Regions from separate parts of the Candidatus Jettenia sp. AMX1 genome, predicted to be linked through region 3. Evidence: riboswitches for the same ligand, from Rfam matches in the RefSeq annotation. Region 3 holds a riboswitch; each other region holds the start of a gene.
The links. Region 3 has a riboswitch for cyclic di-GMP ahead of FBQ94_RS06380 (DUF1559 family PulG-like putative transporter). Riboswitches for the same ligand answer to the same signal wherever they lie in the genome.

Region 1 (8,351 bases), on a different contig from region 3:
ATGATCAGATCAATTTCATCTCTCGCAGCCGCCAGGGTAGGGGTAAGGTCGTCATCCTTGACAAGGCTTAATTGAGCGCCATGATCTTTAATTGTTCTGACAAGCTTCTCATGCCTTAATCTGTCCAGGACAACAATTTCCATTTGCTTGATTTCACTACGGATATTGTACTCAACAATTTCTTTGCCTTCCCTTTTCAGAATATGTTCAGCCATGAGGTACAAATTTCTTGTAATGCCATTGATTACACTAACACCAGCGCCTTTATATTTACTTCCAACGATTGTCTTGACCCCATACATATCGGGAGAGTTGAATAATCCTCCCCTTTCGCTGTATCCAACAGCAAAGATTGCCCCTCCTGCGAATTCCTGACTGACCAAACACCGGTCATTCTCAAAAGCGCTGAGCACAATATCCGCTTCATTATCCCCCCATCCGGTAACAGCGCCAAATTCTTCCCCGATATATAACATAGGCATATCCTTTCGTTCACCCTCTGCATTCACCACATAAGCCTTCCACCAGTTGAAACTGTTATAGATATGCCTGAGCCACCAAATAGCCATGTTGCGTAAACGAAAAATATTAAACCCTTCTCCATTGGTACTGAAATACCGCAGAGACCTTGCAGCAACGATCCCAACGGCATGCCGCAACTCGTTTCTGTTTACCAGTTGAAGCCCCTCGCCAGATGTCCTCAAGTTATTCCCTTCAGGGATACAGACATCAAGGATGCACGGGTCGCCTATCCGCTCTGAATTAAAACTCTCATCCTTTATGAATGGAATACCATTTCTTATTATCTTCATGTTAATTTAAGAAAAACCAAAAATATCAAAGACCTTTATAATATACCCTCTTATTCTCGTTTTGTATAATTTTTTTACATTTACATTTCTTTATTATATATTCTTTCCCTTTGCTTATTTTACTATTATAATTGTATTGTCTCACATTTTTCACCATAATGTATAAACCATAATAAATTAATCTTAGAATACCTATTATGACATATGAGAATTCAAGAAAAATTGATGTAAAACAAAGTAACAGTACCTTAGACGTGCCTATGAAAATTGTGCAATTCAACCCTATGCACAGCAAGCTTGCCATCCTATACTTGACTGCAGTTTTATTTCCCTTATTTTTGATTACTACCCGTATACCTATCTTTGCATCGACAATCTTACAGGTCTCAGGTGGAAGTTTTCACAGCATCGCCCTGAAATCCGACGGCACTGTTTTGACCTGGGGACAAAATATGCATGGGCAATTGGGAGATGGAACAAACACCGACAGGAAAATACCCGTACAAGTAAAAGACCTGAATAATGTAACCGCTATTGCCGGAGGGGCATGGCATAGCGTTGCTTTAACATCAGATGGCACAGTATGGACTTGGGGGAGCAACTGGGCTGGGCAACTGGGAGATGGTACGACAAAAAGCAGGAATAAGCCTGTTCAGGTAAATAATCTTAAGAATATTACTGCAATTGCCAGCAAAGGACTGCATAATCTTGCTCTGAAATCAGATGGTACAGTCTGGACATGGGGGCGGAATATCTACGGTCAATTAGGCGATGGAACCACAACAGATAGAAACACACCTGTACAGACAAGAAGCCTGAACACTATAATCTCCATTGCCGGAGGGGGATATCACAGCCTTGCACAAAAGGCGGATGGCACAATCTGGACATGGGGATTGAATCAATATGGACAACTGGGAGACGGAACTATTACCAACAGGACCATTCCCGTTTTGGTGAATGGAATTAAAGACGTCAGCATGATCCGTTGCGGGGGAGATCATAGCATTGTCCTGAAGAATAACGGTACTATTTGGATATGGGGATTTAATCAACACGGTCAGCTGGGGGATAGGTCAACCGATAACAGAAGTACCCCGGTTCCTATGGGCGATCTTAAAAACATCATGACAATTGACGGTGGAGGAGACCACAGTCTTATCCTTAAATCAGATGGTACGGTCTGGACGTGGGGGAATAACGAGAATGGCCAATTGGGAGATGGTACTACCATGAGCAGAGCTACCCCCATCCAGGCAAGCACATTGAGCAATGTTACTGCTATTGCCAGTGGGGAACAGCACAGTATTGCCCTGAAGTCAGATGGTACCATATGGGCATGGGGATCAAATAGAAATGGTCAATTGGGGGACGGATCTATCTCAAATAGAAGTACTCCGGTTCTTGTAAAAATTAAGTAAAGAAAAGCAACAATACAATTTACTGCATACATGCTTCTGGTAGAGAAGCAAGATTTTGTGTCTCTATTTTATTTTTCCAGAGCGTGTTATGCACTTTGAAATATCACCTCAGCAAATCTTCTTAGCATGAGTATGGCGAAAGCAAGGAAATGAAGACCCGTCAACACTTCAGGCAGTCGCTCATAATCCCTTACGAGTCTTCTGAACCTGCTCTTCCATGCAAAGGGTCTCTCAATGACCCATCTTTTGGGGAGAAGTACAAATCCTTTTTTTGTATGAGGGAGCTTCATCACTTGAAGCTCTATTCCACGCCCTTTTGCCTGATCACCTGTGTAGTCTTGATTCACAAAGGTTATCAAGGCGGATTCTCCCGTTACTTCCTGAATCTCTTGGCACAACCTCTTCACCTTGGCTCGTTCCTGCTCATTGGCAGGAGTTACATACAGAGCCAGAAGATGCCCGAGGATATCAACAGCCATAGGGATCTTGCTTCCTTTCCGGCTCTTTCCTCACTCTCAGGTGTAGACTGAATAGTCTGGCTATCGATAATCGCTCTGGAAGGCTCCTTTTTCCTTCCTTCAGCCAGTCTCAGAATCTCTCGAAGATCATGAACAACGGCCTCAAAGACTCCGGCTCTTATCCATCTCGTAGCTTGCTGGTAGATGGTATATATACCAGGAATGTGCATGAATGTACATGAAATTCATAAAATATTAACCACAGATGGACTCTGATATACACAAATAAGATAGCAGATTAAATATCCCCTTTATTAATTTTTGTACAATTGTGTACAAGTATGTACGTAATCACCTGTTAAAACGCAAAATAGTTATCCTCACAACAATGAACCTTTCATACATTAAAAAACTGATAAAATTATCACATATACATAAGTATGTAAGCACAACGCCATTTGCAGGTTATATATATGCATATGAGTATTTGCCCTACACTAAATACAGATTGAATAATTCCAATAAAAAGCAATCTTGATTCATTGGCATTTTTCTTGCTAAATACTTTTATTTAAAACGTTTATAAAGATCATAGTAAGTACTGTTGATATCAAATCGGTTCTTTTGAAATAAAGGCTTTTGATAAAAGCCCGAAAATGGCAAAACATTCGAAAGGATGTGGCGCAAAGCTACTGGCCTAAGTCCTCTTACAGGATATGGTTGCAGGGTTGCCGGAAAAGATCATCTCATTATATGATTGTTTTAGTACAATCATATTTTTACATAAACGGGATACTGCGATCATAATATTTTCATATTTATAACCTACCAGTAGTTACATCTCCATTTGCGTCATTCCTGTTGCTACCGTATATTTCCTTAAGAAAATAAAATGACTTTAGAAACTGTAAAAAATCGCCTTGTTAAACAACCGCCCCATCTTCGCATTCTTGCGGCTGAGGACGAGGAATCAGTTCAGCAGGTTTTAAAGATTACGCTGGAGTATGAGGGACATCATGTTATCATAGTGGAAAAAGGCGAGGAAGTCTTTTATACCTTAGAATCAGAAACTATAGATCTTCTCATTTTGGATAGTGATCTTCCTAATATCTCCAGTATTGATATCTGTTACTATTTAATGAATGATCTTTTGTGGCAATCACTACCCATTATCATGCTTACAGAGGATCAGACTATTGAAGATAAGTTGAAAGGTCTGCATGAGGGTTTGGACTATTACATTACAAAACCATTTACAACCGATGAGTTACTCACATGTCTGCATAAGGTTTATGAGTATTATCAATGTACCAGAGAAGTTAGTCCTCTGGCCCGACTACCCGGCAATATCGCAGTGGAAAGGGAAATTAGCCGCAGAATAGTACAACAGCATAAGTTTTCAGTATTGTATTGTGATATTAATCATTTTAAATCATACGATGATACTTATGGACTTATCCATGGAGACGCCGTCATACGCTCTACAGCAAGAATTCTTTTGTCATGTACAGACCATCATAAAGACCTCGCAGGATATATAAGTGAGGATAACTTCGTCATTGTAACTTCGCCGGATAGAGCCGCTTCTATTTGTGAATCTGTTATTGAAAAGTTCGATACCCTGATTCCAAAGCTTTATGATGAGTCTCATCGAATAGCAGGATTTGTTGTAACCCAGGAACGGGAAGGAGTTCTGCACAAATTTCCCTTAATTTCGATTGCTATCGGCGGTGTAAGCAATGAATGGAAAGAGTTAACTTCGGTGAGAGAAGTTAGTACTATTGGCATAGAGATGAAGCGTTTTGCCAAACAAAAGGGTAAGGGAAAGTCTGCCTATGCTTTTGATCGCCGCAGGAATCTGATCAGGGAGGATATTACTTCTTATCTCAATAGAATTGCCTTTGAGGACGTCGGGGGAATATCGTATATTTTAAAAAAAAGCCATCAAAGACGGATTGCAAAAGTCCTCCAAATGATTAAAAGTGAACTATCGGTACTTCAGAACAAAGGCAATATGGAATTATTGAGTATTGGTTGTGGAAATGGGATAATTGAAAGGCAGATCATGGACCTGGGAATCAAGGTTTGGGGAGTAGATTCTTCCAGCAAGGCTCTTATCGAGGCTCAAAAGAAGGGTATAGAGGTTTCTGTTGCTGATGTTACCGAAGGCTTACCGTATGATACTAATCGATTTGATATGATATTTGCAGGAGAAATCATCGAACATATTATTGATACTCAAAAATTTCTGCTTGAAGTTAAAAGGGTTTTAAAACCAGGAGGAACTCTTATTCTTACAACCCCAAATATGGGCAGATTGATTGATCGCATTCGATTTCTCTTTGGAAAAGCGCCAAAACACGCTTCTCCTCTGAATATTTTACATGTGCGGCCTTTTACTTTTGATTCTCTCAAAACAGCTCTGGAAGATGCCGGATTTACCGTAACCAAGATAGCATCGAACGTAATGGCTTACGATATCACGTTGATATTCAATTTTAAGTCCACCTGGTTATCTAATCTTTTTCCAACACTTGGGAAAAATCTTATAGTTAAGGCTTTTTCATCCCATGACCCTTTCCGGAAACTCAAAACAGTATGATGCTTTACATCTCTGTAATTTTTATTATTAAGGAGTTCATATGAAATTTAAAAATAATCCTCCAATCGACTATATAAAGGAAAAAAAGGTCAATGAGGTTATAAAGATATACTTTGAGTTTAATCACTTAAAACAACTCTATAGGCAAGGTTGGCTATTGAAAAACATTCCGGAGGAGAAATGTGAGAGTGTGGCTGATCATATCTATGGAGTAACCATGCTTTCTTTTATTGTCGCTCATGAGTTTTTTCCTGAATTGGATATAACCAAAATTATCAAAATTGCTCTCATACATGATTTGGGTGAAGCGCATGTAGGAGATTTGACACCTCACGATCAAATACATCCTCATAAGAAGGAAAAAGATGAATACGAGGCGATTGCTCAAATTCTTTCAAAACTTTCTACAGGAAAAATGTATTTGAATTTATGGAATGAATTCCGGAACCAGAGTTCTCTAGAGAGTAAATTTGTCAAACAAATGGACCGTCTGGAGATGGCTTTGCAGGCGAGCGTTTATGAGAATTTAGGTTACGGGAATATGCAGAATTTTTTTGATCATGTACAAAAAAAGCTATCGGATGAGGAACTCAAGAATATATTTAAAGACATAGGCTATATCAGAAGGCGGTCTTCCGGTATTGATTTTAAAATGCCGGAATGAAAAACGATTGTATTGCTAAAGAGTTTTAGCAGTTTATAAAATCAGCCGAACTTCTTAATAACAACTATAGCGTTCTCTGTAGTAAACTACTCCTATTTACAAAGACTTAATTGATCCCTCAAAATAGCTCTCAAAAATATTAAGGAGTTCTTTCTGATTCATACTTCTCTGCTTATCTGTAAGATGGGAGCATACCTGCTTTTTTATATTTCTTATTTTTAATAAATTTATTACCTATTGCCTGAAACCATATTCGATGATACTTTCTGTCAAAAACCAGGTATGCAGGCTCACCACAATGACCCTCGCACGATGACCATGTTGATATCCCAATGGAAGAAACAGATATCACAAGACGAGCTATAAAGGGTTCTAAATCATATACCCGTATTTTAGGGAGATACTCACATTCCCTAAACTGATCAAATTTACCATACCGGTCTCGTTCCAAATTTAAACGAAAAAGGTCAACGGGTATCTCATGCGTAAATATTTCAGTTAAATACTGGTTATTATGTATATCAAATAGTTTTGTATTGTATAGTAAAATCTTTATTTTCCAATCTATTTTCAATTATAGATTTTACTCACCCTCTATACAGAGAATACTATATTCGGTTGAGGTTATGTAGTACTATGTACATAAACCCGTTTAGCCTCTTACTAAAATAGAGTTTGGAAAGACCTTGGGTTTAGAAAAAAGTTGTATTTTTATGGATGTTATACTATTATTTTGGAATTTCCAGAATAGGATAATTTCACTAGTATCTTTTTCATTATTTTTTCAGTAAAGATGCAACAAAGGTATGTTTAATGCGTATTTTTGAAAGGAGAGTTTCAGGTTTATGACTGCAAAACTAATCAAAGGAACTGAAATTGGAGAGCAAATTTTAAAGGAAATTACTGCTGAAGTAGCAGAAATAAAAGGGAAGTAGTAATCCCGCTTCCATATCGTACGTCACTTTAAAAATTAAAACTGCTCACAGATTAGGTTTTAAAGAGATCCAGGATAATCAACCAGTCGATATTTCAGAAAAGAACCTTCTTGCTCTGATTGATACCTATAACAAAGATAATTCAATCCATGGTATTCTTGTCCAGCTTCCCCTGCCAAAGCATATTGATGAGAAAAAGGTTTTAAATGCCATTGATCCCGATAAGGATGTCGATGGTTTCCATCCGGTAAACGTTGGACGTCTTATGATAGGAGGTGAAGAGGTAAAGTTTCCACCCTGTACGCCAGCCGGTATTCAGGAATTGATTGTACGTTCCGGCATTGAAACGAGTGGCGCAGAAGCCGTTGTAGTAGGGCGTTCAAACATTGTGGGAAAACCAATTGCTAATATGTTATTTCAAAAAGGAAGAGGGGCGGATGCAACAGTAACCGTAGTTCATACCCGCACAAAAAATATGGCTGAACATTGTAAACGCGCAGATATCTTAGTTGTTGCTGCGGGTGTTCCAGGTTTGGTAAAACCAGAGTGGATCAAACCGGGCGCATGCGTAATTGATGTAGGTGTTAACAGGATAGGAGAAAAACCAAGCAAAGATGATCCAAAAAAAATGGTTCCTATTTTAAAAGGTGATGTTGATTTTGAAGCGGCCAAGGAAATTGCAGGCTCCATTACCCCTGTCCCTGGAGGCGTTGGTCCTATGACCATTACCATGCTTATGAAAAATACCTTAAAATCTCTTAAATTTAAATTAGGAATTCAATAACAGAAGAAAGGTTGAGATTATGAAGTTACCGGTTACTCTAATTCTCAACCTTTTTTTCTTCCTTTTGCTTTTTCGTTCACACAAAAATAAATTCTGATAGTTAATGCCTGCGGTTATTTTATATTAAGTGCTGCTGCTTTAAGCCTGATAGTTTAATAAGCCGCCAGCACAGAGGATGTCGATTTCACGGGGGGTGAATGTATGCATTACTTTTATCTCCTTGTTTTTTGTTACATTCCTTACCATAAGCTTGCCTTTAGATTTTAATTCATTCTTTATATCAGGCAGCTCGAGAGCATCTCCCTGATCAAAGAGATCATAGTCATTTTCATTCTCAAAGGTTAATGGCAAGATGCCAAAATTTACAAGGTTTGCACGATGAATACGGGCAAAGGATTTGGCAATAACAGCCTTTACCCCCAAATACATGGGTGCCAGTGCAGCATGTTCTCTGCTTGATCCCTGTCCGTAATTTGCTCCACCGATTAGGAATCCACCTCCCTTCTCCTTAGTGCGCTTCACAAACTCCTTATCTACCTTTTCAAATACAAACTCAGAAATAGCAGGAATATTTGATCTGAGCGGCAAAACCTTTGCTCCTGCAGGCATGATATGGTCAGTAGTAATATTATTCCCTACCTTTAAAAGCACATCACCTTTTAATGTATCCGGTAG
Region 2 (8,351 bases), on a different contig from region 3:
CTGGATCCAGATTTTTCCCGGCTTCAGGGTTCAATATCTGATTGGATTTGACAAGCTGAAATGAGTTCCCATAATCCTTTTCCACCCGGCTTGTAGCGCAGCTTACCAAAGACATACCTGCTAAACTTATTAAAACAAGGTATTTTTTTATCATATCCTTTCCTCATGCTCTGCTTGTTAGGAGTTTTAATTCTGTAGGGTAACCCTTCAGGGTTGCCTGGCAAGGCTAAAGCCTCGCCCTACATTATGATCTTTGTAACTACAGAGTAAGAGAACAATAACCAGAAGTGTTTCCCTTTAAGGTATTTTTAGTTATTCAAAATAATGTTGGATTATCAGATTTTGCAGAGGCGCAAGATTTTGCGTCTCTCCTTGATGCTAAGGTCTTATATGCCCAAAATCTCCTTCTAATCCTCCATGATTACTCAAGATTGAAGGTGAAGATGCGGCGCCCGGGGATGATTCCTTTCCTCTCCCTTCCATCCTTCCGAGGAGATAAAACTCATAATCATTTGGTTCTCTATACGTGTCTGTGGGCAGTGTTTGTTTTGCCAGATCAATTGGTTTTACCAGATGCGGGGTAACGACAATAACGAGCTCTGTCTCATTTTTCCGAAATTCATTGCTCCTGAACAGGGCGCCTAAAACCGGAATATCACCTAAAAGAGGAAATTTCGTTACTGTTTGTCTGACTTCTTCATTGAGCAGACCGGCAATAGCAAAGCTTTGCCCTTCCGCAAGTTCTATTTCTGTTGATACACGTCTGGTCGTCAATGCCGGTATGGTAAAACCCTGAAGGGTAATGGTATTGGTAAAATCCAGTTCAGATACCTCCGGGGCTACCTGCATGTTAATCTTATTGTTACTTAATACGGTGGGGGTGAAGTTGAGTCCGACCCCGAACGGTTTATAATAAATGGTAATTGTCGGGATTCCTCCGCCTGCCCCTGACTGAGGAACAGGAACGGGGAATTCACCGCCGGCGAGGAAATAAGCCGTTTTCCCGCTTAAGGTAATGAGTGTCGGCTCTGCCAGGATCTTTAACAGGCCATTTTCCTTTAAGGCGTCAATAAACATCGTCCAGGTAGCGCCGCCTGACATAAAACGGAAGATAAGGTTAATACTATCTGCGGTGTTTAATGTTGCTGCCGGGGGAGTGCCGGGCGGTATCCTTGCGAGGTTATCGAGGATCGATATCCCAAACTGCCTTCCGCTGCCACTCAAAAAGTTAAAATTTACCCCTAATCTCTTAATGAGGGTGCGGGACATCTCGGATACGCGGACCTCGAGCATTACCTGATGAACGCCTCCTACCTCAAGAAAGTTGTTAATCAGATATTTTCCCTCTCTGTTTACCGGCGCGTATGACTGAGCAAGCTCGATCACCTGAGAGATATTTGTTGTACTGGAAACAGTGCCTGAAAGAGTAATACTCTCGTTCGTAGCGGTTACCCGTATATTTTCTTCGCGGGGAAACATCTCGTAAAGGTGTTCTTTCAACCGGTCAATATCGGGTAATACCTCAAGGTCAAAGATAGTGGAGGGTCTGTCGTTCTCATCCCATAAGGTAAGATTCGTCAGGCCGGGGGTCTTTCCGGTAATATAAATCTCCCTGGGTGTAAGTACCGTAACATCCGCTATCTCAGGGGCGGCCAGAGATACCCGCTTTACCGGCCTCTGGCTTCTCACGATGGTAGACTTTCGCACCGTCAGGATAAGCTTCCGTGGTTGCGTAGTATTGACCCTCACCCTTGCGGGGTTGCCCGCCCAGCCTTGAAAGGAAAAAATAAGCACGAGGATAAGAGTTACCGGAAAAGAGATCCTGTTATACCAATGCGTTGTGGTCCGGTCTGCCATGTTATTTACTCTCCTTCTTTTCCAAAGTTCAACTCGGTTACACAGCCTCCCTTGATTAATTGTACAGATAAAACCTGCGGTTTTGATGGCGTCCGGTCCGCCTTTTTCTTTCCCCTGTAAGAGGTAAGTAACGTGGGTATTGTAATGCCTCCCGTGATTACATCTTCACTATCGGTAAAATTTCTCAGCGCCAACTGGATATTCCCCTCAGTAACTGCCAAAGCCAGCCTTTCTGCCTCATCAGGGGTTACTTCCAGGGTAATCACCTCTACCTGGGCAGGTTTCTCCTTTTTATTATCTTTTTCTACCTGAGGGCCTGCAGCAAGAACAAGGATATTTTCAAGCACAATCTTGGTTATCGGGGTAGAAACCTTTCCCCTCTGTCCCATGGTTACGAGTACATCTACCCGGTTTCCGGGATGGATAAAGCCCGATATGCCTATTACCTTATCGACCTTTACTGACATTGCACGCTTTTGTGGGGTAACTACCGCAGCTACCCCGCCGGTTTTGATCGTAGTCGGTGCCAGCCTTGACTCGAATATCGGTTCATTTGCCTTTACGGGGTAGAGCAAGACCCTTCCCTCTATGGCTGAAGGGTCAGAAAAATAGCCTGCCGGCAAACTTTCTTTTAAAAACGGTACGAATTTTATCATACTTTTGTCAAGCGGTGTGCACCAGGGTAAATCGAGTGTTGCCACTGCCACTGGCACGGTGCTGGAAGGTTTTGTCTGCGCTTTTGTCTTTTTTTGTAATTGGCTGTAACTGAGTAAGGCGACAAACAAGGCAATACTTATTGCCAGGCTAAACATAAGTACAGGTTTCATTTTCACAATTCCATTACTCCTATTTCAAGGCTGGTTCAATCGTATTCGGTTGAGCCGTATGTTTGAATTCAAAAAGTACAAACGACCCGCCGGGTGGTTTCTCCAAATTTGTCCGTGTTAATGTAATGTTCAGGAAATTCAAAATAGTCACAAAGACACAAAGCAGCAGTGTATCACAGCAGGGGCGAAGCATTTGCCGTTATTGGCCTAAAATACTATGTATACGCTGAACGGCAAATGCTTCGCCCCTACAACTACCATTTCTCCATGGCAACAACCCTGGCAACGGAGAACAGCGTGCCCAGGGCAATCGCCACCCCATAGGCCATCACAGGCATCTTCTCTTTTTTCTCCGGAGGGAGATACGTAAACCTTCCCGTGAGCACAAATACCTTCAGGATTGTTCCGTATCGTTTGAGTGTCTCCATGAGATACCCATGGAATGCAAGGAGTATCATGGCATAAATACCCCCAATCAAAGCTGTACCAAGGAAGGCCATGAATACCCCCTTCATCCCGATTAATCCACCCACAGCGCCCATAAGTTTTACATCGCCTGCCCCCATACCTGCAGCAAGGTAAAAAGGCATGAAAAAGGCGATCCCCAAAAACATGCCCTCTACACTGAAAATAAGCCCAGGAATTCCTTTTGTACAGGTATAAAATGCAATTCCTGCTGCCACAGCAGGGAATGTTAACCAGTTCGGTATCCTGTGAGAGCGGATATCATAGAATGCAGCAATGAACAACATGATAACTAAGGATGCAAGGGGGATTATCTCAATGAGATCCATATTGATTTTTTCTTTCTTTTGACAGATAACAATTTGTTATTTATACTTCCTCTTAAAGGGGATACATTATCCGACATCTAGTCTCATACCATTTGAGTTTTCGAAATAGATAATGTATCCCTTACCTATGAGTTATCTTAACAGATTCTTCATTACCACTTACTTGGTAGGATCTACCATTTTCTCTCCGAGACCCTCAAATGCAGTTTTCATTTTTGAGTTAAGAACTGTAACAGCAGCAACAATACCTACAGCAATAATAGCAGCGAGTATACCATACTCAATAACGGTAATACCTTCTTCACCCTTTAAGAAATGTAAGAATTTCCTCACTTTAATCACCCCCTTTCTCTTATGGAAAAAATGTGATTTCAAGAGACATCAATGATAATTGATGCGCTACATTATCTGTCTCATAATACACACATGTGTAGTTTGGCAGATTTACTATAAAACATGTATAACACATCTCCCGGGTGAATTTAATTGCATGAAATTCCCAGTATTCTGCTCCAAATTATAGTATTCCAAGGATGAAATTGAACATATCTTCAACATGCTTATCCTTATCTCTCCTGAGATTTCCCTGTAAACATTATAAAACGGAATATGCGTTTTATTTCTGGCTGTAAAAACAAAAAAACCTTACTACGAAAATACCTATGTATGTATTTTCGTAGTAAGGTTTTCTCTTTGTTTTTCCCTGAATTTATTTATAACCATTTTCGGTAGTAGGGCTATCTTTTCAGCGATAATTTTGGGGCCTTAAAGATCCTTTACTTTGCGTCCTCTGATCGCTCAGAGTTTGCCTTTATCGTTCTGTGTTAAAAAAGAACTTATTACATTAGGTTGGGTTTTAAAAGACAAAACCCAACGGCTTTTTACTCACCCCTCAATCCTCTCCCGAGAGGGGACTTTTTGATTCCCCTCTTGGGAGGGGTTAGGGGTGGGTTCATTCCCCTGTAGAGACGCAAAACCTTGCGTCTCTACAATTGAGTTAGGGGTGTGTTAATGGCATCATGAAAAATGGAGTCGATGTAGGGCAAGGCTTTAGCCTTGCCCCCGTAATTGAAATTCCTATCATGAACTCGCGAGATATTTAACATATCACTCTATCGTATGTCAATCAAAAAACTGCAAAACACCTTCTTAATACTTCCTTTCTTTCGGTTCAAAGGGTCCGATATTTACGGGTTTATAGTCTAATTTCACGCCTTCAGGGGTAAAATGGGCTACGGTATGTTTCAGCCATCCGGTATCGTCCCTTTTGGGAAAATCGGTACGGAAGTGAGAACCGCGGCTTTCCTCTCGGGCTAATGCGCTGGCGATGACGGCCTCCGCCACATCCAGGCTGCCCTTCAGCTCCAATGCCCATGCAAGACTGAGGTTCACCCGTTTACCGGTATAATGCAATGTGATTCGGTTGTATCTGTCGCTTAAGGCTTTTACTTCATACAATGCTTCTTGTAAGGCAGATGCATTACGGAAGATACCAACCTTGCTGTCCATAACCTTATTGAGAGCCACCTTGATATCAGCAGGTATTTCATTCCCTTCTGGTTTACATAATGCATTGAACCTTTGCTCTGTGCGTTTCAGGGTGTCTTTGAGAGCCGTTTCACATTTCCTGCCTTTTAAGTCCTGCAGGTAATGAACGGCATTTTTACCTGCGATGGCGCCGAAGACAATGGTATCAAGGAGCGAGTTGCCGCCTAACCGGTTCGCTCCGTGTACACTCACGCATGCCGCCTCGCCTGCTGCATACAATCCTTTTATACTCGTCTCACATTCAATAGTACAATCAATTCCGCCCATGGTGTAGTGTTGGCCTGGTTGAATGGGAATAAGATCTGTGACTGGATCCATACCGGTAAATTCTCTGCAAATCTTCCGTATTCCGGGCAATCTTTGCTGAATCTTTTCTTCTCCCAGATGTCTTAAGTCAAGGTGAACGTAGCTATTGTCAATACCGCTGCCTGCCATGATCTCGCGGATAATATTTCGTGAAAGAATATCTCTGGGGGCTATTTCCATAGCATTTACTGAATCGCTGTATTTTGCCAAAAAGCGTTCACCCTTGTTGTTGAGCAAAAAACCGCCTTCACCACGGCATCCCTCGGTAATCAGGATATTTTTGCCCAACAGGGTTGTTGGATGAAACTGGATAAACTCCATATCTTTAAGCGGCGCTCCCGCCCAATACGGCACAGCCATACCCATACCGGTATTAATCAGGGCATTGGTACTGCATCCGTATATACGGCCAACGCCTCCTGTGGCGAAGATCACTGCCCCGGCCTGCAACACCTCTAATCGTCCGCTGACAATATCCCATGCGATCACACCCACACAAACACCATCTTCGATTACGAGGTCCGTCACGAGCCATTCCTGATACATTACCATCTCCTCCCGTTCGGCCTCTTGTTTATATTTAATAATTTGCTGATACAGGGTATGCAGAAGGGCCTGGCCTGTTGTGTCCGATGCATAGCAGGCGCGCGGAAAACCAGCGCCGCCAAAGGGTCTCTGGGCAATCTTTCCTTCAATGGTACGGCTAAAAGGGCAACCCCAGTGTTCCATTTCGTAGATACGTTCAGCAGCTTCTTTGGTCATACGGATGACGGCATTCTGGTCTGCCAGGTAATCGCTTCCCTTTACCGTATCAAAGGCATGTTTTTCCCAGGTATCATAAACACCACGCGGGTGATTCCCCAGTGCGGCGTTAATGCCTCCCTGCGCAGCAACGGAATGCGACCTGACGGGATGTACTTTTGAAATAATGGCAACCTTGATATTATGGCGATTGAGTTCAATAGCTGCCCTTAAACCAGCGAGACCTCCGCCGACCACAATGGCATCATGATAAATCATATAAGTTCCTTTTCCTTAAGAAAGGCACATAAATCCATAACACAGCAAAGCTGCAACCAAAAAGAGTTTAACCACAAAGCATATAAAGTTTTACACAAAGGACACAAAGAAAAACTACAAAAAGAAACGTCATTGGGTTCTGTCTTTTACAATCCAGCCTGATTATTAAATATATAAGAATTTCAATTCTGTAGGGCAACCCTTCAGGGTTGCTATCCTCGTGCAGGTATGCAGGCGGGGAGGCAAGGCTAAAGCCTTGCCCTACATCTTGAATACAAGATATATGTTCAGTATTGAGTGATTACAGAATTATGGTAAAAATCCCTATAATCGCAATTATGAGAAAAATGAAAAATGATATCCATAATAATTTCTTTTGTAAACGGGTAAGATGCCAGAAATCGACTATGGTAATCCTTATTCCGTTCAGCAGATGTATAGCTACTGCCAGGAGTAATACATATTGAAAAATATATCCGAATGTTGTATCAAATTTGCTAATCGCATAATCATAAGCGGTTTTGCCCCGGAAGACATAGCTCAATGTCCAGATGTGTAAAAAAAGGAATAGTGTGACCGCTATTCCGGTAATCCGGTGGATCCAGAAGGCATACATGCCTGGATACCTGTTCTTAATAAGGTCTTTAAAGCCTTCCTTTAATTTTTGCATATTCATGTTCTTCAATATTAGAGGAAGTAATCCCCCTTGGTCCTCCTTTAAAAAAGGGGGAAATCCCTCGTCCCCCCTTTCTATAGCATCCAAGAGATGAACCGAACAAAATATGGCGCATGAGTCTTTGGTTGTATGCAGGTGTATGGAACATACGGAATCCTTATTCTAACTTATATTCACATATTTTCCCCCTTTTTTAAAGGGGGATCAAGGGGGATTAAGACGATTCCGCCGTTCCTCCTTCTATGATACATACTCCCTGATTTAATTCCATGCCGGGGTACTGCTGTTTTGTGTTGCAAACCAGATGAGTATATACACACCAATGCCAAACAAGACCAAACCGGTAAACCAGAGGATATATTTAAAAAAGAATTGTGTTTTCCTGCTGAAATTACAATCGATACCTATACCCCAAAGTCCGTTAAGGCCGTGAAAAATAACCAAAGAGAGGAGGCAAATATGAAAGGTAATCCATCCCGGGGTGCAGAACCGGTTGACGATTTCATCGTAATAGCGGGAGGTATACCTGTCAGGGCTAAAATGAAACAGAAAGAAATGAACGGCCATTCCGATAACGAGCAACAGGGCTGTAATCCTCTGGAGGAACCACGACCAGAAACCTTGATTTTGTGTATTCATTATTTACTTTTGCCACAAAGTCACGAAGACACGAAGGTAATAATTTTTTCTTTGTATCTTAGTGGCGGCCTAAATCTTTCGTTATTAAGGTTATATAATCTTTCGCAGAATACCATCTTTAATACGTGGGACGTTAAAGTTTATAAGAAAACCAAGACGTTTACCAGTAAGTTTCAAGTGACTTAACAACTGCGCTTCCCAAACCGGATTTATGGTGTCTATAGCTTTGAGCTCACAAATAACGAGTTTCTCAACCAGTACATCTAAACGCAACCCTTCGTTAAAGATCATTTCATCATACACAATAGGGATATTTACTTGCCTTTCGGTAGAAAGTCCTCTTTTGGAGAGTTCGTGACAAAAACAGATCTCATATACTTTTTCCAATAATCCGGGACCTAATGTCCTATGTACAGTATAAGCTGCATCAACAATCTTTCGCGCTATATCTTCTTCTTTATTGGAGAGCAGTTCATACTTCATGCTGTTTTACTTTGTGTCTTTGTGCCTTAGTGGCTAACGTTTTTTATAAAGATTCATTAAATCATCTCTGGTAAAGACAGACTCGAAGGGAATATCTTTTGCCTCGATATTCTCTCGCCCGCCTTCCTGCCGGTCTACCAGGGCAATGGCTTTAATGGGATTCAGATTTGATTCCCTGGCACGGTGTATAGCTTCTATGGT
Region 3 (8,351 bases):
TTAATCAGTTTTTTTTCAAGAAGATAGCGGAAAAATACCCTTTCAGAAGAGATACTCTTAATGATCGTCCCATCAATATCGAAAATTGCTGCCTTTTTCATGAAATGGATTTTACAACGTATATGGATGTCTTTCAATAAAAAAACGTATTACCTGTACGCTATTCTACAAATACAATACGTTGATTTATTTCAAATATTTTATTTAATCATAAGTACCTATAAAAAAGACAGTTAATTACCAATATATTGTGTCTTTATGGAAAACATATACAAAATATTGTGCTTTATTCTTGACAAAGGTCTTTTTTGTGATTAGATAGTATAAAAGTGGGTATACAACATATGGGATATATTTTGTTAGGAAAGAGAGGTGATCTGAAAAAGAGATTAACGAAAGTAAAAAAACAAAGCAGATATAATCAACTAAGTAAGGAATTATTAGGTATTCTTGATAAGGAGGTTTAACAGATGACAACAGCAGTATTAGAAAATGCAGTAATAAGTAGAGTTGGCAGCGAAAAGGAAGACGTACAATTATTTATCGAAGAAAGACTAAAGGCCTTTGATGAAGCAATCGAAGGGCACGAGTTTTTGGAGATAGATGGTGATATTGACGGAAGTACACCACAAGAACATTTACTCAAGATTATTAATCACAAGTTAGAATGTGCTTTCGCTATTAGTATTGATGCAGTAATCCGGCAGGATTTAGGTTTTGTTATCGATGCACTGGAAACAGGAACAACGAATCGGCTCCATGGAGTTACTCGTATTGTAGGATATTATAGCAGGGTATCTAACTGGAATAAGTCAAAAATCGGCGAATTAAACGACAGACACATGGGAAGATATTCAGTGCGATAAATAAAGACAGATTTCTCTCTGAGAAATCTTTTTATAAAAGCCATTGCAGTGTGTATGAGTTACACTGCAATGGCTTTCTTTATTTGTAATGCAAGGGGATATTCAATGCTGCAGGGCAGCCCTTTACAGGTTGTCCGGGAATTGTTTTGTAAGTATCTGACCACAAGTTTTTGTGCATGCTCTTTGCCAACAGAATAGAGAATTCAGGAGACAGAATCCAGAAGACAGGATACACATACTTAGAGACTGCCTGAAAAGTATCCATGCGGTGGATTCAGCGCAAGAGACAGCGCCTTAATCCACTCTACTCGTTATAGAATTACATGTAAGGGTGGATTAAACGAAGCGAATCCACCATAGCATCTTTTCAGACAGTTTCTTAGAGCCTATCCGAAAACCTCTTTTGAAGTATATTCTTCCTGTGATTTACAGGGGTTTTTGAATAGACTCTTATTTTGTAACTATTCAGCGTGTTTGAGTGACAAATACTATATATGGCAAAAAACGCTCGATTTGCATTTTCTGCCTATATATGGCGGTACAACCTGTGGTTAATTTTTGTGATTATGACTATTTTATGCCATATATTGTATTCGTGAAAATTACGCTGAATAGTTACCTTATTTTTCTGCCTAATCCCGTAGGGATGTTATGATTATAGCAAAAAACAGAAAAAAGCCCTTAAACCCCGAAGGGGTGACATAGGAGACTTTTTGGACAATGCCAGAGAATACACGTATATGAATCAACTTGCGCCAGGAATACTCCCGCTGGGAATAACAGGGGGTGTAGATGGCATTCTAACCATAAGGACTGGGCAGGGTGCCTTGCGGACAACCTTTTCTGCTACACTACCCATCATAACATGAGAAATTCCAGTTCTTCCATGCGTGCCCATTACGATAATATCTACCCCGATTTCCTTAGCAGCGTTTGTTATCTCATAAAAGGGCACACCCTTTACGATAATAGTTTCTACCTCCAATACATCCGTTGTTCCCTCAGGGAGACTCTTTATTAAATTTGCCCGAATTTTGGCAACATCAATCTCCTCGGGCTTATTATAAGGGCTGAATTTGTATATTTCTGTATCGTAAAAACGGGAATCTATTACATGCATGAGATATAATTTTGCTTCATCTTTCAGCGCCAAAGAAATTGCATATTTTAAGGCAAGATACGAACATTCGGAGTGGTCTACAGGACATAATATCTTCTTTAATACGATCATACGGTCTCCTCGTTATTTTTGTACTTACATGCCAATACCATCGATGCCGGTATTGCATGCCGGACATCTTGAATTGATGATGTTGTTTTCAACAATCTGGTATCCATATCTTTTGATAAGGATCTTCTTACATGCATAACAATAGGTGTTTTCTCCTCCTTCGCCAGGCACGTTGCCTTCATACACATATCGCAGTCCCGCTTCCAAACCTATTTCACGCGCCATTCTCAACGTATCAACTGAAGTTGGGGGTTTTTCAATGAGGCGGTATCCCGGATAAAAGCGACTTACATGCCACGGAACCTCAGGCCCCAGACTTCTTATAAATCCGGCAATCTGCCTTAATTCTGATTCTGAATCGTTAATTCCCGGTATGATCAATGTGGTTATTTCTATCCAGATGCCCATCTCTTTGTAGGAACGGATGCAATCGATTACCCCGTCCAATTGCGCACCGCACAGCTTTTTATAGGTTTCGCGCGAAAAACTTTTCATATCCACGTTTGCGGCATGCAGATACGGTTTTATTGTCGTAAGGGCCTCACGGGTTATATATCCGTTTGTTACAAATACGTTTTTCATCGATGTATTATCTGCTATTTTAGCTATTTCATAGGCATACTCAAAAAAGATCGTAGGTTCCGTGTAGGTATATGCAATACTCTTACAGTGATAACCCAAAGCCTCTTCAACGATCCTTTCCGGAGCAACATCTCTGCCTGCGATTTGCTCATAATTTCCAGGCAGTTGTGATATCTCATAATTTTGGCAGTTCAGGCACTTGAAATTGCATCCTACCGTTGCAACAGAAAAAGCGGTTGTGCCGGGATAAAAATGATACAGTGGCTTTTTTTCAACAGGGTCGATATTTTCCGAGACGAGCTTCCGGTAAACAAGGGAATAGAGTATGCCTTTGTGGTTCTCTCTAACCCGGCAAATGCCCTTTTTCCCATCTGCAATAATACAGTGATGGCGGCAAAGGTAACACCTTACCTTCGTATCTCCAAGTTTCTCAAAAAACATCGCTTCTTTCATAAGTATTTTCCTTAAACTTGAACATTGCATTTGGACACAGAAGAACACAGATAAACACAGACCTTTTCAGCCGAAGAAAGCAATGTTATAGTATTTCAAGGATGAAACCAAACATATTTTTGATAGGGTGGCACGGACAAACTCGTTTGTCCGTGATGGCACAATCAAATCATGACTCATTTTATTTGGTTTCATTATGTTCCGTCCGGTTTCATCTATTTGATACTATAATCACTTATTAGATAAGTTACCTACAATATCTGCATCATGAGTTTATTGGTACATATCTGCGTTAATCTGTGTCCCATTGTAGAATTTTAGGCATAAAAATAATCTTACCGTTTTTTCTGTATGCTGGCAAGTAATTTGATCCAAATTTCAATATCGTGTGAAAATATTAGTTGACTGGAATATTTCCCGTGATATAATGCGCCAAAATCGATATTGTTGTAAAGATATTATTTTAATGAATATATTTATTAGATAAAAAAACATACATGATCAAATAAGTAAGCATTATAAAACATCACATAACGATAAAGGCAAACCCTGAGTGATCAGGGGACGCAAAGTAAAGGATCTTTAATCATAGCCTGGCAGAGACGCATCATGATGCGTCTCTCCTATGAATAGTAAAGATAGCCCTACTACCGAACATGATAAATAAATTTAAGATAAATTTAGACAACCTTACTACGGGAATATTCCGCCGATTATTTCCGGGGTAAGGTTTTTTTGTTTTAAAGGCATTTTCAAGAACATGGATTTCAATCTGCTGTTAAAGATATATGTCCTTTTGCAAGAAGGAGGTGAGAAAAAAGCATCTTTGTAACATCGTGAGAGGATACATCTTAACAATCTTAAAAGGAGGGGGGCTAGCTATGGAGATGAAGAAAATGAGAAGTGCGGGTTTTACGTTAATCGAGTTACTTGTTGTAATCGCAATTATTGGTATCCTTGCAGGTATCCTGTTGCCTGCATTGGGCAGGGCGCGTGAATCGGCACGCAGGACGCAGTGTGCTTCTAATTTGAAACAGATCGGGATGGCTATGCATATGTATGCGAATGAAAATGGTGAAGTGTTTCCTACGGGTGGAGCCTCCGGTTCTAAAGCTAGTGATAGTGACGATGCAGCGGAAGAAAGAGAATCGCTTGGTAAACTTTTTGATTCGTATATTACTGATAGGAAGGTTTTCAGATGTCCGAGTGATGCTGTTGTTACAGAAACAAATGTTTTAAATTTGACAACTACAAATACTTCATTTACATCAGACACATGCAGCTATGGTTATGATGATAATCATAAACCGGCAGATGATCCAAGTGTAGCTATTGTTGCCGATAGATTGGGAACCGATACCTCCTCATGGCTCTCAAATAACCATAAAAAGAAAGGACAAAATGTGCTTTATATTGATGGTCACGTTGAGTGGAAGGGTACTTCATTAGCCGGCTGGTACGGCACTAATACAACAGGTTTTGGTTATGATAATATATGGACTAATGATGGTGGAAACCATACCACACAAAGTCCTGGTGGAACTGATACTGCAATACTGCAATAATTTATTTCTGTCTTGAATGTTTATTGAAAAGGGTAATATTCTTTTTGGATATTACCCTTTTTTATTAAGCACCTCATTCATACTCCCGCTACGATAACCCTCCATATCAAGGGTGACGTATTTATAACCGATCTCCTTGAATTTTTTAACGATCTCTTTCCTTGTGCCATCCTGCAAGAGTGCGGGGATATCTTCGGGCAATACCTCAATCCGCGCAATGGTATCGTGGTGTCTGACACGGAATTGCCTCAGACCAATACTTCTTAAATAGTTTTCTGCAGCAGCAACTAATGATATTTTTTCCTCCGTGATAGTTTGTCCATAAGGGAACCGCGAGGACATACATGCGTAGGAAGGTTTATCCCAGTTGGAGAGGTTAAGATACTTCGATATCTGGCGGATATCGGCCTTTCTTAATCCGCTCTCCTTCAGAGGGCTGCGTACATTAAGCTCCCTTGCGGCATCAAGTCCGGGCCGGTGTTCACCGGTATCATCGAGATTGGCCCCATCTGCAACGTTTTTATAGCCCTTCTCCTTAGCAATCTCTTTCAGTTTTCCAAATAATTCTGATTTACAAAAATAGCATCGGTTCGGAGGATTGTTCGCAAATCCTTCAATACCAAGTTCGCTGGTGTCGATAGTCATATGAGGGATGCCTATTTCCTTTGCTATCTTTTTTGCCTCCTCGTATTCATATGCCGGATATGTTTCTGAACGCGCAGTTACAGCGAGGGCCTTTTCTCCGAGGACATCATAACAAACCTTTGCCACGAGAGAGCTATCCACTCCGCCGGAAAAGGCTATCACAACACCTTCCAGGGTTTTCACGGTGTCTTGTAGTTTTTTAAGTTTTTCTTTTATATCCATAGGTAACAGAGAAAAAATTTTATTTACTGCATGGAAGCAGAAGGCACAGGGTTCAGAGATTAACTACATTAATGTCTTTTATTGCGCTCTTTGTGTTTCTGCGGTTTATGATAAATCCAGCATTCTTTGGATTGCTGTTCGCGCCTTCCCTGCAATAGTATCCGGCACCTTTACCTGATAAACGAGGTCCTCCAGAGACCATAACACCTTTTCCAGGGTAATAAGTTTCATATTGGAACAATCGGCAAGTTTCGTAATTGCATAGAAAGATTTTTCAGGATTCTCTTTCTTTAAACGATGCAGGATACCAATCTCTGTTCCTATAATAAATTCCCGGGCATCGTTTTCCCTGCAATACTTGGCAATGCCTGTGGTACTGGCAACATGGTCTGCTAATGCTATTACATCAGAAGTACACTCCGGATGTACCACAATCCTGGCATGGGGGTGTTCTTCCTTCAATTTTATAATGTGTTCAGCCAATATCCTGTGGTGGGTGGGGCAATATCCTTCCCAGAGTATCATAGGCCGATTCAGTTTTGATGCTACATAACCCCCCAGACTTTTATCAGGTATGAACAGGATTTCTTCATCTTTGGGAATTGATGAAACAATCTTCACTGCATTAGAGGATGTGCAGCATATATCACTCTCAGCCTTTACTGCGGCGGTGCTATTTACATAACAGACTACCTTGGCTTGTGGGTGTTCCTTTTTCTTTATCTGAAGTTGTTTTATGGTGATCATATTGGCCATAGGGCATCCTGCATGTTCATCAGGTAATAATACCAGTTTGCCGGGACAAAGCAGGGAAGCCGTTTCTGCCATGAAATGCACACCACAGAATACGATAATATCAGCTTTTGTCTTCGCTGCTTGCTGCGAAAGCCCTAACGAATCGCCAGCAAAGTCTGCAATATCCTGCACTTCTCCCCTCTGGTAATTATGTGCAAGGATTACAGCATTTCTTTTTACCTTTAATTCCTTTATTTTATCTGCTATGGTAGACACAGGTATCATCATACTCCCTAAATTTATTTTAAATAAATTTGCTGAATTTTAATCATAACAAAGCATAAATTATTTTTAAATACTTTTTTATAAAATAATGAGAAGCGCAGACACGATGTCTCAAAATCGTTTTCACTTGACAAGAAAAAATTGTTTTGATATAATTGCTAACCCTAAGTATGATATTCTTAAAGGTTTCGGGAAAAATCTTTCTATCATTTTAAACCGTAAAATACTTAGGGCGATTAGCTCAGTTGGCTAGAGCGCTTGCTCGACAAGCAAGAGGTCACTGGTTCGAGTCCAGTATCGCCCACCATAGAGTAATGAAAAGATTTCCTAATACGGCATCGAATACCTCAAAGGGGTTGTTGCTAAATCTCAGTATAAAGTTATAGTATAGCGAGGAGCAGGAAGGGATACATTTTAAGGAATGGTTAAGGTTACATTGCCTGACGGGACAAAAAAAGAGTGTAAAGATACTCTGGCTGCATCTGTAGTTACCGGGAATACAAAAGAAGATTTGGAAATTCTTCGTCACAGTGCAGCTCATATTATGGCACAAGCGGTCAGCAGGTTATTTCCTGGTGTGAAACTCGGTATAGGTCCTACTATTGAGAATGGATTCTATTACGATTTTGGTCTTCAGCACGGTCTGTCTGAAGAGGATCTGAAAAAAATTGAAGAGGAAATGTTCAGAATTATCCGGGAGGATCTTGTCTTTAAAAGGACGGAATTACCGCGTGACGCCGCTATAAAGAAGATGGAAGCTCTTGGACAGCCTTTTAAAGTGGAACTTATTAAGGATATCGAGAGTGATACAGTATCGTTCTATTCACAAGACGACTTTGTAGATTTGTGCCGTGGACCCCATATTCATCGGACAGGAGCGCTAAAGGTCTTTAAACTTCTGAACGTAGCAGGCGCTTATTGGCGTGGAAAAGAGACGAATCCCATGCTGCAGCGCATTTATGGCACTGCATTTTTTACTCAGACTGAGCTTGAGAAATATTTAAAATTCCTGGAAGAGGCGGAAAAACGGGATCATCGGAAAATAGGCAAAGATCTGGATCTCTTTAGCTTCCATGAAGAGGGGGGACCGGGGTTAACCTTTTGGCATCCAAAAGGCGCCCGGATGCGGAATCTGATAGAGAATTTTTGGAGGGAAGAACATTTCAAGCGGGGGTATGAGATACTTTATAGTCCGCACATAGCAAAAATCAATTTATGGAAGACCAGTGGTCATTGGAATTTTTATCGGGAGAGTATGTACTCGCCTATAGATGTTGAGGGGCAGGAATATATCCTGAAGCCTATGAATTGCCCCTTTGCTGTGCTTATGTATAAGACGAAACTCCACAGTTACCGTGAGCTTCCCTTACGATGGGGGGAACTAGGAACTGTATACCGATACGAGAGGTCCGGTGTCTTACATGGCTTGCTGCGTGTACGAGGGTTTACTCAGGATGATGCTCATATATTCTGTACCCCTGATCAGCTAGAGGATGAGATACTGGGGGTATTAGAACTGGCTCAGTTTATGCTATCAAGCTTCGGGTTTCATGAATATGAGATAGAATTAAGTGTGCGTGGCAAGGGTGAAAAAGAAAAGTATATAGGACGGGATGATGTTTGGGATCATGCCGAAAATGCCTTAAAAATTGCCCTTGATAAGAAAGGGTTGCCGTATATCCGCATGGAAGGAGAGGCAAAATTTTATGGTCCGGCCATTGATATTAAGGTTAGGGATGCTCTTGGAAGAGGATGGCAGGGGCCTAC
Region 4 (8,065 bases), on a different contig from region 3:
TAAAAATGGGGAATTCTTGCCCACTCGTAGTTTAACTGATCATCAATAACTATGCCCTTACCCAGATATGTTTCAAGATTTTTCCGGTATATGCCGGTTATGCTTTTTGCGATCAGTGCCTTGCCGGATTCGGCCATCTCATGAATATCTTTTTCGAAATTTGCGAACATGGTCTGTCTGTAGAAGGTTGCCTCTATGCGTTTCATGTTGTGATACAGAAAAAATTTCCTCTCTTCACTGGATTTAGCAATCTTTGACATATGATCAAACAGCAAAGCTTCATTAAATGTCGATGCTATCTCAGCCAAAAAGATTGGATTTTGATAATAGATGTAGGGTTGATTTTCAATGGAGTAGTCCCGATGCAGGCAATGGCCGAATTCATGGGTAAATGTTGAAACATCAGAGAATTTTTCCGTGTAATTTAAAAAAATTAATCCCCTGCTCGCATAACTACCCCAGGAGAACGCCCCTGATCTCTTGCCGGGGGATTCAAATACATCAATTACCCTCGCATGAACAGTAGAATCGTACTTCCTGAGATATTCTGCGCCGAGGGGTTCAAGCGCTGTACGAACCAGATCGATTGCTTCTTCATAGGAATATTTCTTATCAACCTCATGAACCAGGGGAACATAATTATCATAGAAGTGTAATTTTTCAATTCCAAGCTCTTCCTGTTTCAGGACATTGAATTCACTGATCGCATCAATATTCTCTTTTACAACCTCAATGAGATTACTGAATACCGTAGTTGGCACATAATCGGGAAACAGAGACATCTCCAGCATAGACGAATAGTTCCGAACCTTCGCCAGTTTAATATTTGCAAGTACATGTGCTGCATAGGTATTTGCCAGGACGTCAATATTCTGCCGGTAAGGCCGGTAATAAAAATCAAACACTTTTTGCCGGAGAGCCCGGTCGGGTGATTCCAGCAATTGCGCATACTTTGCATGAGAAAGACGAATTATTTCTCCCTTGTGTTCAAATTCCCCGAACGAAATATTGTTATCATTATAAGCCGAAAAAATATCATCAGACTTATCCAGGGCAATTTTCAGTTCCGCTAAAACAGTTTCCGTTTCTTCAGAAAGGATATGAGGATTGTACCGGGCATAGCCTTCCAGGAAGAAGCGATACCCCGCCAGATGAGGATTTTCATGAATCATGGTATCGATATCATTCTGTGATAAAGAGGACAGCTCTTTTTTAATGAAAACAGTTTGTGCGGAAATCTTTGAGACGAGCAGTTCGATACGCCCTTTCATCTCTTCATATCTGGCGTTTCGGGTATTCTCAAAAAAGCGGACATTTGCATACACATATAAATTTTCTCTCATGATAGAATGGTTAACATAAAACTGCATAAACTGCTCAAGTTTACGGGGATCGGCAAGAGAGCCTTTGAACTTGAGAAGCTGAGGAAATTCTTTTTCTACCTTGCAATAGTCTTCTTCCCAGCTATCATCCGATACATACAAAACAGACACATCCCATTTATAGGTATCTTCTATTTGATCCCGGATTTTAATCTTACTCATATATTTTTATTTCATCATCCCTTCTTTATATTCAAATATGTATGGCAGTCTGCGTAAACCTGTCGCAATAGCCGGACTTGCCGTAGTATGTCTTCTCTAGTAATCCAAAACAGAGAACAAAAAATTGGTTAAAAAATCAAATAAAAAATCCCAATATCCTTTTACCGATACTGGGATTCCTTATTTTGTTATTATAATTATATTGAGTCGATTACTCTATATTCTTTTATATACTATAACTATTTAGTTGTTTCTACTTTAAAATAAGAGTACGCTTTTACATACATTTATAATTTAACAACTTTTGCTGCCTTATAACCCTTTTGGTCTTTAATAACCTCGAAGTCGACCTTATCTCCTTCGGCGAGAGTTCTAAATCCACTACCTTGAATTTCGGTCTGATGTACAAAAACATCAGTTCCGTTATCCTGAGTAATAAAACCAAAACCCTTTTTGTCATTAAACCATTTTACTGTTCCAGCTGCCATTCAAATCACCCCCTTTAAGCATGAAAAAGTTAAAAAATAAAAAAAGGCTACAATAGTTGCAACTATTGCAGCCTTATTATCACATCAAAACATATAATACGAATCTTGTAATACAGCCAAAAGTCAACTATATTCACTATATTACTACATATCACATGTTAAAACAATACTAAATAATAATATATTTTAAATAATATATTTTATAATCTGAACCTTTCAAAATTAAAGGACGTGTAATTCACTAATTTTGCGAAAATGATGACCGTAAATTGCAAGAGTAACAGAGAGCGATAACAATTCCCGGCGATGAAAAGACGTCCATAATAAGAGTTTCCAAAATTGGGTACGCTCATTGCCCATGATACCAATGTGGTAGATAACACGAAATAATGCTAATATATGACTAAATTCAAATTGGGCTTTAACCTTTGGCATTTTATATTCGCGAAAAAAGGTCTTTATGCGCTGATAATAGTTTTCAGGGGAATAAATATATCTCAATATATTTTTATATCCTTCCTGAAATGTATCCATGTCCATGGTAGGAATAATGTTCGTTGTGCCGTCTACATTATCCCCCGACATCTGTCCAAGTAAACGCCCCTCTTGCTTTAGACGTTCGTATAGTTTTGTTCCTGCAGGGGCCTGAAGCAGCCCAATCATTGCTGACACAATCCCGCTTTTCTGTATAAAATCAATTTGCCGCTGAAAGATGGATGGAGTATCACTATCAAAACCTACGATAAAGCCTGCTTGTACCTGCAGTCCGGCTCGCTGAATACGCCGCACGTCTTCAATTAAATTACGGTTTTTGTTCTGTTTTTTGTTACATTCTGCCAGGCCATCCGTATCCGGCGTCTCAATCCCAATAAAAACCGCATCAAAGCCTGCTTCAGACATCATTCGCATCAAGTCATCATCATCAGCCAGGTTGATAGAGGCTTCCGTGTTAAACGGTATCGGTACATGTTCTTTTTGCCATGTAATTAAAGCAGGAAGCAATTCTTCCTTGAGGTTTTTTTTGCTCCCGATGAGGTTATCATCTACGAAGAATACGGGTCCGCGCCACCCCATACGGTAGAAACTATCCAGCTCGGCAATGATTTGTTCAGCGGTTTTGGTACGTGGGCGTCTTCCAAATAATGATGTCACATTGCAGAACTCGCAGTGATATGGACAACCCCGGGAGTACTGTATACTCATCGAGGCATATTGCCTCAGATCGGCTAATTCCCAAAGAGGTGTCGGGGTCTCCTGAATATCAGCAAACTGAGATGTGGTGTATATCCGCCTGGCACAATTATTATTCAGATCTTCTAAAAAAGGCGGCAAGGTTAGCTCTGCTTCGTTAAGAACAAAATGGTCGACATGCTCAAATTGCTCATGCTCGCTCGTGAATAAAGGCCCTCCGGCAACTACCTTAAGGTTGGCTTCCTTGCAGCGTCTGATGATCTGCTGAGCCGACGTTCTTTGTATAACCATACTGCTGATAAATGCATAATCCGCCCATAACAGATCTTCATCCTTGAGTCTTGTTACATTGACATCAACTAAACGTTTTGACCACTCAGGTGGGAGCATTGCAGCAACTGTCAGTAATCCTAGCGGCGGAAAGGAGGCCTTTTTGCGTATGAACTTAAGTGCATGTTTGAAACTCCAGAATGTATCTGGGAACTCGGGGTATATCAACAGTATATTCATTATGTTTGTCAGAATAACCTCAATAAATATTAAAAATACTCCTACACAGCTAATTATAATCTTTACCTTTTATAACATAAATAAACATGATGTCAAATGCAAAAGGAAGGGAAAGGAAATTCGATGAGAATTTTCCAGTAATATCAAGAGGTTAAAGGAGAGAGATGCTTCAAAAGGAGAACGGAGAAACCTTTGAGCTTATGCTGATGTTCAAGTCACTACAGGCTTACAGAAATGTGAGATAAAAGATATCGGGTAAAGGCGCAACCTTTGACCTCTGCATTCTCAAGTTCATAATAGTAATCTTTTGAGAAGGAGTTATTCTGCCGCAGGGTTTTATTTAAGTTTTTATTATAATAAAAACTTAAATTTTTCGGCAGCTTTCAGGATGATGTCTATACCCCTATCCAATTGATATCTGGTATGTTCAGAGGTAATAAATATACGAATACGTGCTTCATTTTTTGGTACTGATGGAAATTGCAGGATACTTCCATCAAAACCTTCTCTCTGGAGAAAGTCGTTGAGTTTTAAGGTATTTCGTTCTGAGCCAAAAATCACCGGAACAATCCAACTTTTACTATTTCTCATATCAACTTTTCCTGCAAGTTTTTTTCTAAAATACGCCGCATTTTCCCGTAGTAATCTGCGCCTCTTCTCGCCCTCAGGCCCTGACGCCAGTTCGAGCACCTTAATCATACCACCGGTTACTGCAGGATCTAAAGCGCAGGAAAACATGCGGCATTTTGCATACCAATTAACGTAACGGACTACCTCTTTTTTTGCGAGTAATGCGCCACCAACCCCACTAAATGCCTTACTAAAAGTAATGACATAAAGATCGATGTCTTCTAAGACGCCAGACTCTTCACTGACTCCTCTGCCATTTTCACCGGCAATCAGAGTTGAATGAGCCTCATCAACAAGAATGCTTGCCTGATAATTTTTAACCACCCGTACTATATCACTAAGGTCACCATAATCACCATCTGCACCATATAGACTTTCGACGCAAACAAGAACACGTGATTTTCCATGGGAAACTTCTTGTAAAACTTGTTCGAGATGTTCAATATCATTATGTCGAAAATAGGAGCAGTTTGCCCCGGATATCTTCGCCCCTTCAAGAATTGATGTATGAACCGATTGATCCATTACGATATGATTTCCCGGCTTCATGTAAGCCTGTATAACACCTACGTTCGCGCTATAGCCAGAGGGAAATAATGATATTGACCGGTCGTCTAATCCAAAAAAATGCGTGAGATCCTCTTCCAGCTTTTTATGAATACCATACGTACCACTGATCACGGGTGAACTAGCCGCACCAAGACCATAGGTATCGAGAGCATCTTTTGCCGCTGCAATTACATCAGGATGATAGCCAAATCCCAGATAGTTATAGCTGGAAAAATTCAATAGTCTCATTCTATCACCCGTTTCACGCTGGATTTCAATTTCGGTTTTTTGCGCCCCAAGTCTTGGCGATTCAAATGTGTATAAACCATCCCTCGTTGCACTCTCTACCCATTCGTTAAAATGCTTTATTTCTGTCAGTTCAGATCCGGGATTGCCGATAAACATATCATAGGTATAGTTCTGATAATTTTGAGATTTATCATCAGACTCTGCCTGGAATTTAACTTTACGATTCTCCAGAATTTTACGGGTAAGCTCACGTTTTTCTTCTGACGATATACTTTTTGCATTAACAGAACTCATGAAAACCTCCCTTTTCTATGAAAATACCTATTACTGCTCAATATCAGATAAGATTTGTAGAATCCTACTTTCTACGAAGAATTACGTAGTAATAATACAACAGAAACACAAGATTAATCCTCCCTTCCCTTGATGGGAGAGGGCTATGGTAAGGGTGCACAATGAGATTGTTTTCTTTCCCTTATTCCCGTCCCACCACGGGGGAGGAGGTACTGAATTTTCTCGTATATATACCGTAATTACACAAAATCAAGCTGAGAGCTTCCCTTGATTTCTCCCTTGCAGAGGAGAGAAAAGGGGTTATAAATTTCAAGTTCAGATAAAACAAAAAAACCTTACTTCGAGAATATTAAGTCAAATATTCTCAGAGTAAGGTTCTCTGATTTATTTCGAATATATTTATCATGTTCGGTAGTAGGGCTATCTTTCATTCATAGGAGAGACGCATCATGATGCGCCTCTGCCAGTGTAATTAAAGATCCTTTACTTTGCGTCCCCTGATCACTCAGGGTTTGCCTTTATCGCTCTGTCTTAATTTTTAAACGCTACCTATATAACAAGTATGTTGTCTTATGTCAAATAAAATAATATTTTTATTTAAAAGCTATAAAAGAAGTGACGAAAAACTAACCTGATTTCTTGGATCGTTTTAGTTTCTTTCCCAGCCTGAGTATCGATAGGAAGCGAGGTACAAACTGATCAAATAGGTGAAAAGAATTATTTCTCCTTACCATTTTACTTTGATTCTTAAGATTATCTTTCTTTCTTGGATCAAAACGGTCTATAGGATCATCAACAAGCTCTCTGGTGTCTTTATCTCGTTCATCAAGGATAAAAGACGGGACAGATTCTGTTATCCTCGTCCTCCGATTCAGCCTCATATTCGAATTGTCACCTAACTTTGCGATAATCTTGAAGTCAAAAGCCCTGATCATTTCTGGTGTAGCTCCAAAAGCAAAATTTACACAGCCATAGTCTGAAGATACAATTACATGGGCTAGTTCTTTTAAACCATTTTTATCAAACGGAATATAGACCGGTTCACCTATGGATAGTTCATCAAATCTCTCAAGGGTGAATTTTGATGTTTTAATTAATTCTGCAAGCGATTTATCCAACAAGTCGAGTTTGAAAAAACAATCCTCCGATGCACGACGCACGATGTCATCAGCAGCAGGAAAATCTACTTTTCTCCACGTATTTAACAAATTCTCACCATCGTAATTAGCCAATATCCAGGGAAGGATAAACCAAAAATGCCTTCTGTACTCAGGGGGAATGCTAATGCCCTGTAAATGGTAAATGTTTCGGCCATCTTTATCTTTATGGTTTGATAAACCGCAACTCACAAGAAACGTAGTTTGTAAATGGTTTAAGCAGTAAAGAGGCAAAACCGGCGATTTGCAGAAAGCATTTTTGTACTTATCATACAGATTGTAAAGCTGATTTAATAGCTTAAGACTATCTGAAGAAATTTTCGGTGGAACAATCATCCATCGATAATCTTTCGATAAAGAACGGGAATATAAAAGTTCCTGGTATTTCATTTGATCTGCCTTACCCTCTCCATTGCTTTGCCCAAGAGCGGTTCTATATGTGTCTCAAATTGGCTTAAAATTTCGTAATCCTTATTTTTTTCTTCTAAAATAGCTCTGGCGATACTCTCGGCATCAGGCTTACGCATGATGAGAGACCAGATTTTATTTACCAGCCCCGCTTTTTTCAGGATTTCTGAAAGTTCTTTTTCCCTTTGCCTTATACTCTTGCTGGCTTCCTCTCTCATCTGCTTTAAAGTTTGCCCTAAACAATAAAACAAAACATGTTCTGCATTCACCGGTTGTGGAAATCCCACAATCTTATCTTCGGACCTAAAAGGATGTTTAACATCCTCTGTAGGAGTAACAGACCGATGAACATTACCCTCTCCTACTGCAGAGACAGGAACAATACACCCCTCCCAGGAGGGATTTTGCTTCTGTAAAGATACCATCTGATTAAATACTTCCAGGCCCCGTTCAATCAACGGCGCATAATTGTCAGTTTTCCACCTGGCATCAACCGTATCTGCCTTTGTTAACATGATTACAAATATTAAATTCCTATTCGGATAAATCCTGCTATAGGTTGTGAATATCTCATGGATCCTGCGTGCTCCTGACCGATGTCGTGCTTCTTTAATATTCGGATAATACGTCAGGACAAAGGCATCTGCAACCAGGATAACAGCATTACTGAGTTCAATATGAGAAGCCAGGTCAGTAATTTCAGATCTGACCATATCCGGGGATTCCTGAGTATCCGTTGTATCCGTAATTTCTGTTAAAATACCTCCGCGATAATCTATCCAATCAAAATAGGTTACCGGCCTTGAATTATGATACACAGTAAAAGGCCATACCGTTGTCTGCTGTGTACCGTCAGGCCATTTTAACTTATCGGCAAGTGAAAACCTGCTAAAATCGCCAACACTCAATATGGCTTTATCAAATTGCTGTACAGAACGCGGGGCAATGTAAAAACCTGCCTCATTTTGCCCTGCATCTCCAAGCGTTTCATAAAGTGCTGACATATATGCCGTTTTGCCAGAACCTGATATACCTACCATAGTTA

Region 1: another riboswitch for cyclic di-GMP. It lies ahead of FBQ94_RS14930 (response regulator); the one in region 3 lies ahead of FBQ94_RS06380 (DUF1559 family PulG-like putative transporter).
Region 2: another riboswitch for cyclic di-GMP. It lies ahead of FBQ94_RS01600 (Flp family type IVb pilin); the one in region 3 lies ahead of FBQ94_RS06380 (DUF1559 family PulG-like putative transporter).
Region 4: another riboswitch for cyclic di-GMP. It lies ahead of FBQ94_RS16670 (aminotransferase class I/II-fold pyridoxal phosphate-dependent enzyme); the one in region 3 lies ahead of FBQ94_RS06380 (DUF1559 family PulG-like putative transporter).

Annotation. Positions count from the first base shown of each region.
Region 1 covers NZ_SZPP01000056.1:15,882-24,232, forward strand. Annotated here, with positions in the region: gene FBQ94_RS14915 (fructose-bisphosphatase class II) at 1-812, opposite strand, end outside; gene FBQ94_RS14920 (RCC1 domain-containing protein) at 1,010-2,233, shown strand; partial or broken gene FBQ94_RS14925 (transposase) at 2,320-2,897, opposite strand; cyclic di-GMP riboswitch class I at 3,340-3,427, shown strand; gene FBQ94_RS14930 (response regulator) at 3,584-5,293, shown strand; gene FBQ94_RS14935 (HD domain-containing protein) at 5,334-5,957, shown strand; gene FBQ94_RS14940 (hypothetical protein) at 6,130-6,531, opposite strand; partial or broken gene folD (bifunctional methylenetetrahydrofolate dehydrogenase/methenyltetrahydrofolate cyclohydrolase FolD) at 6,803-7,676, shown strand; gene FBQ94_RS14950 (aconitate hydratase) at 7,815-8,351, opposite strand, start outside.
Region 2 covers NZ_SZPP01000004.1:70,019-78,369, reverse strand. Annotated here, with positions in the region: gene FBQ94_RS01620 (hypothetical protein) at 1-154, opposite strand, end outside; gene FBQ94_RS01615 (type II and III secretion system protein family protein) at 379-1,857, opposite strand; gene cpaB (Flp pilus assembly protein CpaB) at 1,863-2,684, opposite strand; gene FBQ94_RS01605 (A24 family peptidase) at 2,939-3,478, opposite strand; gene FBQ94_RS01600 (Flp family type IVb pilin) at 3,638-3,811, opposite strand; cyclic di-GMP riboswitch class I at 4,203-4,298, opposite strand; gene FBQ94_RS01595 (FAD-dependent oxidoreductase) at 4,628-6,352, opposite strand; gene sdhC (succinate dehydrogenase, cytochrome b556 subunit) at 6,654-7,022, opposite strand; gene FBQ94_RS01585 (succinate dehydrogenase/fumarate reductase transmembrane subunit) at 7,290-7,667, opposite strand; gene FBQ94_RS01580 (GxxExxY protein) at 7,758-8,150, opposite strand; gene pyrE (orotate phosphoribosyltransferase) at 8,184-8,351, opposite strand, start outside.
Region 3 covers NZ_SZPP01000015.1:185,940-194,290, reverse strand. Annotated here, with positions in the region: gene FBQ94_RS06400 (HAD family hydrolase) at 1-101, opposite strand, end outside; gene FBQ94_RS06395 (hypothetical protein) at 471-866, shown strand; gene FBQ94_RS06390 (universal stress protein) at 1,612-2,097, opposite strand; gene amrS (AmmeMemoRadiSam system radical SAM enzyme) at 2,122-3,132, opposite strand; cyclic di-GMP riboswitch class I at 3,664-3,787, shown strand; gene FBQ94_RS06380 (DUF1559 family PulG-like putative transporter) at 4,014-4,697, shown strand; gene larE (ATP-dependent sacrificial sulfur transferase LarE) at 4,749-5,564, opposite strand; gene nadA (quinolinate synthase NadA) at 5,670-6,584, opposite strand; tRNA gene FBQ94_RS06365 (tRNA-Val) at 6,815-6,891, shown strand; gene thrS (threonine--tRNA ligase) at 7,006-8,351, shown strand, end outside.
Region 4 covers NZ_SZPP01000074.1:2,448-10,512, forward strand. Annotated here, with positions in the region: gene pepF (oligoendopeptidase F) at 1-1,544, opposite strand, end outside; gene FBQ94_RS16660 (cold-shock protein) at 1,832-2,032, opposite strand; gene FBQ94_RS16665 (B12-binding domain-containing radical SAM protein) at 2,255-3,613, opposite strand; gene FBQ94_RS16670 (aminotransferase class I/II-fold pyridoxal phosphate-dependent enzyme) at 4,085-5,455, opposite strand; cyclic di-GMP riboswitch class I at 5,863-5,982, opposite strand; gene FBQ94_RS16675 (hypothetical protein) at 6,082-7,002, opposite strand; gene FBQ94_RS16680 (hypothetical protein) at 6,999-8,065, opposite strand, start outside.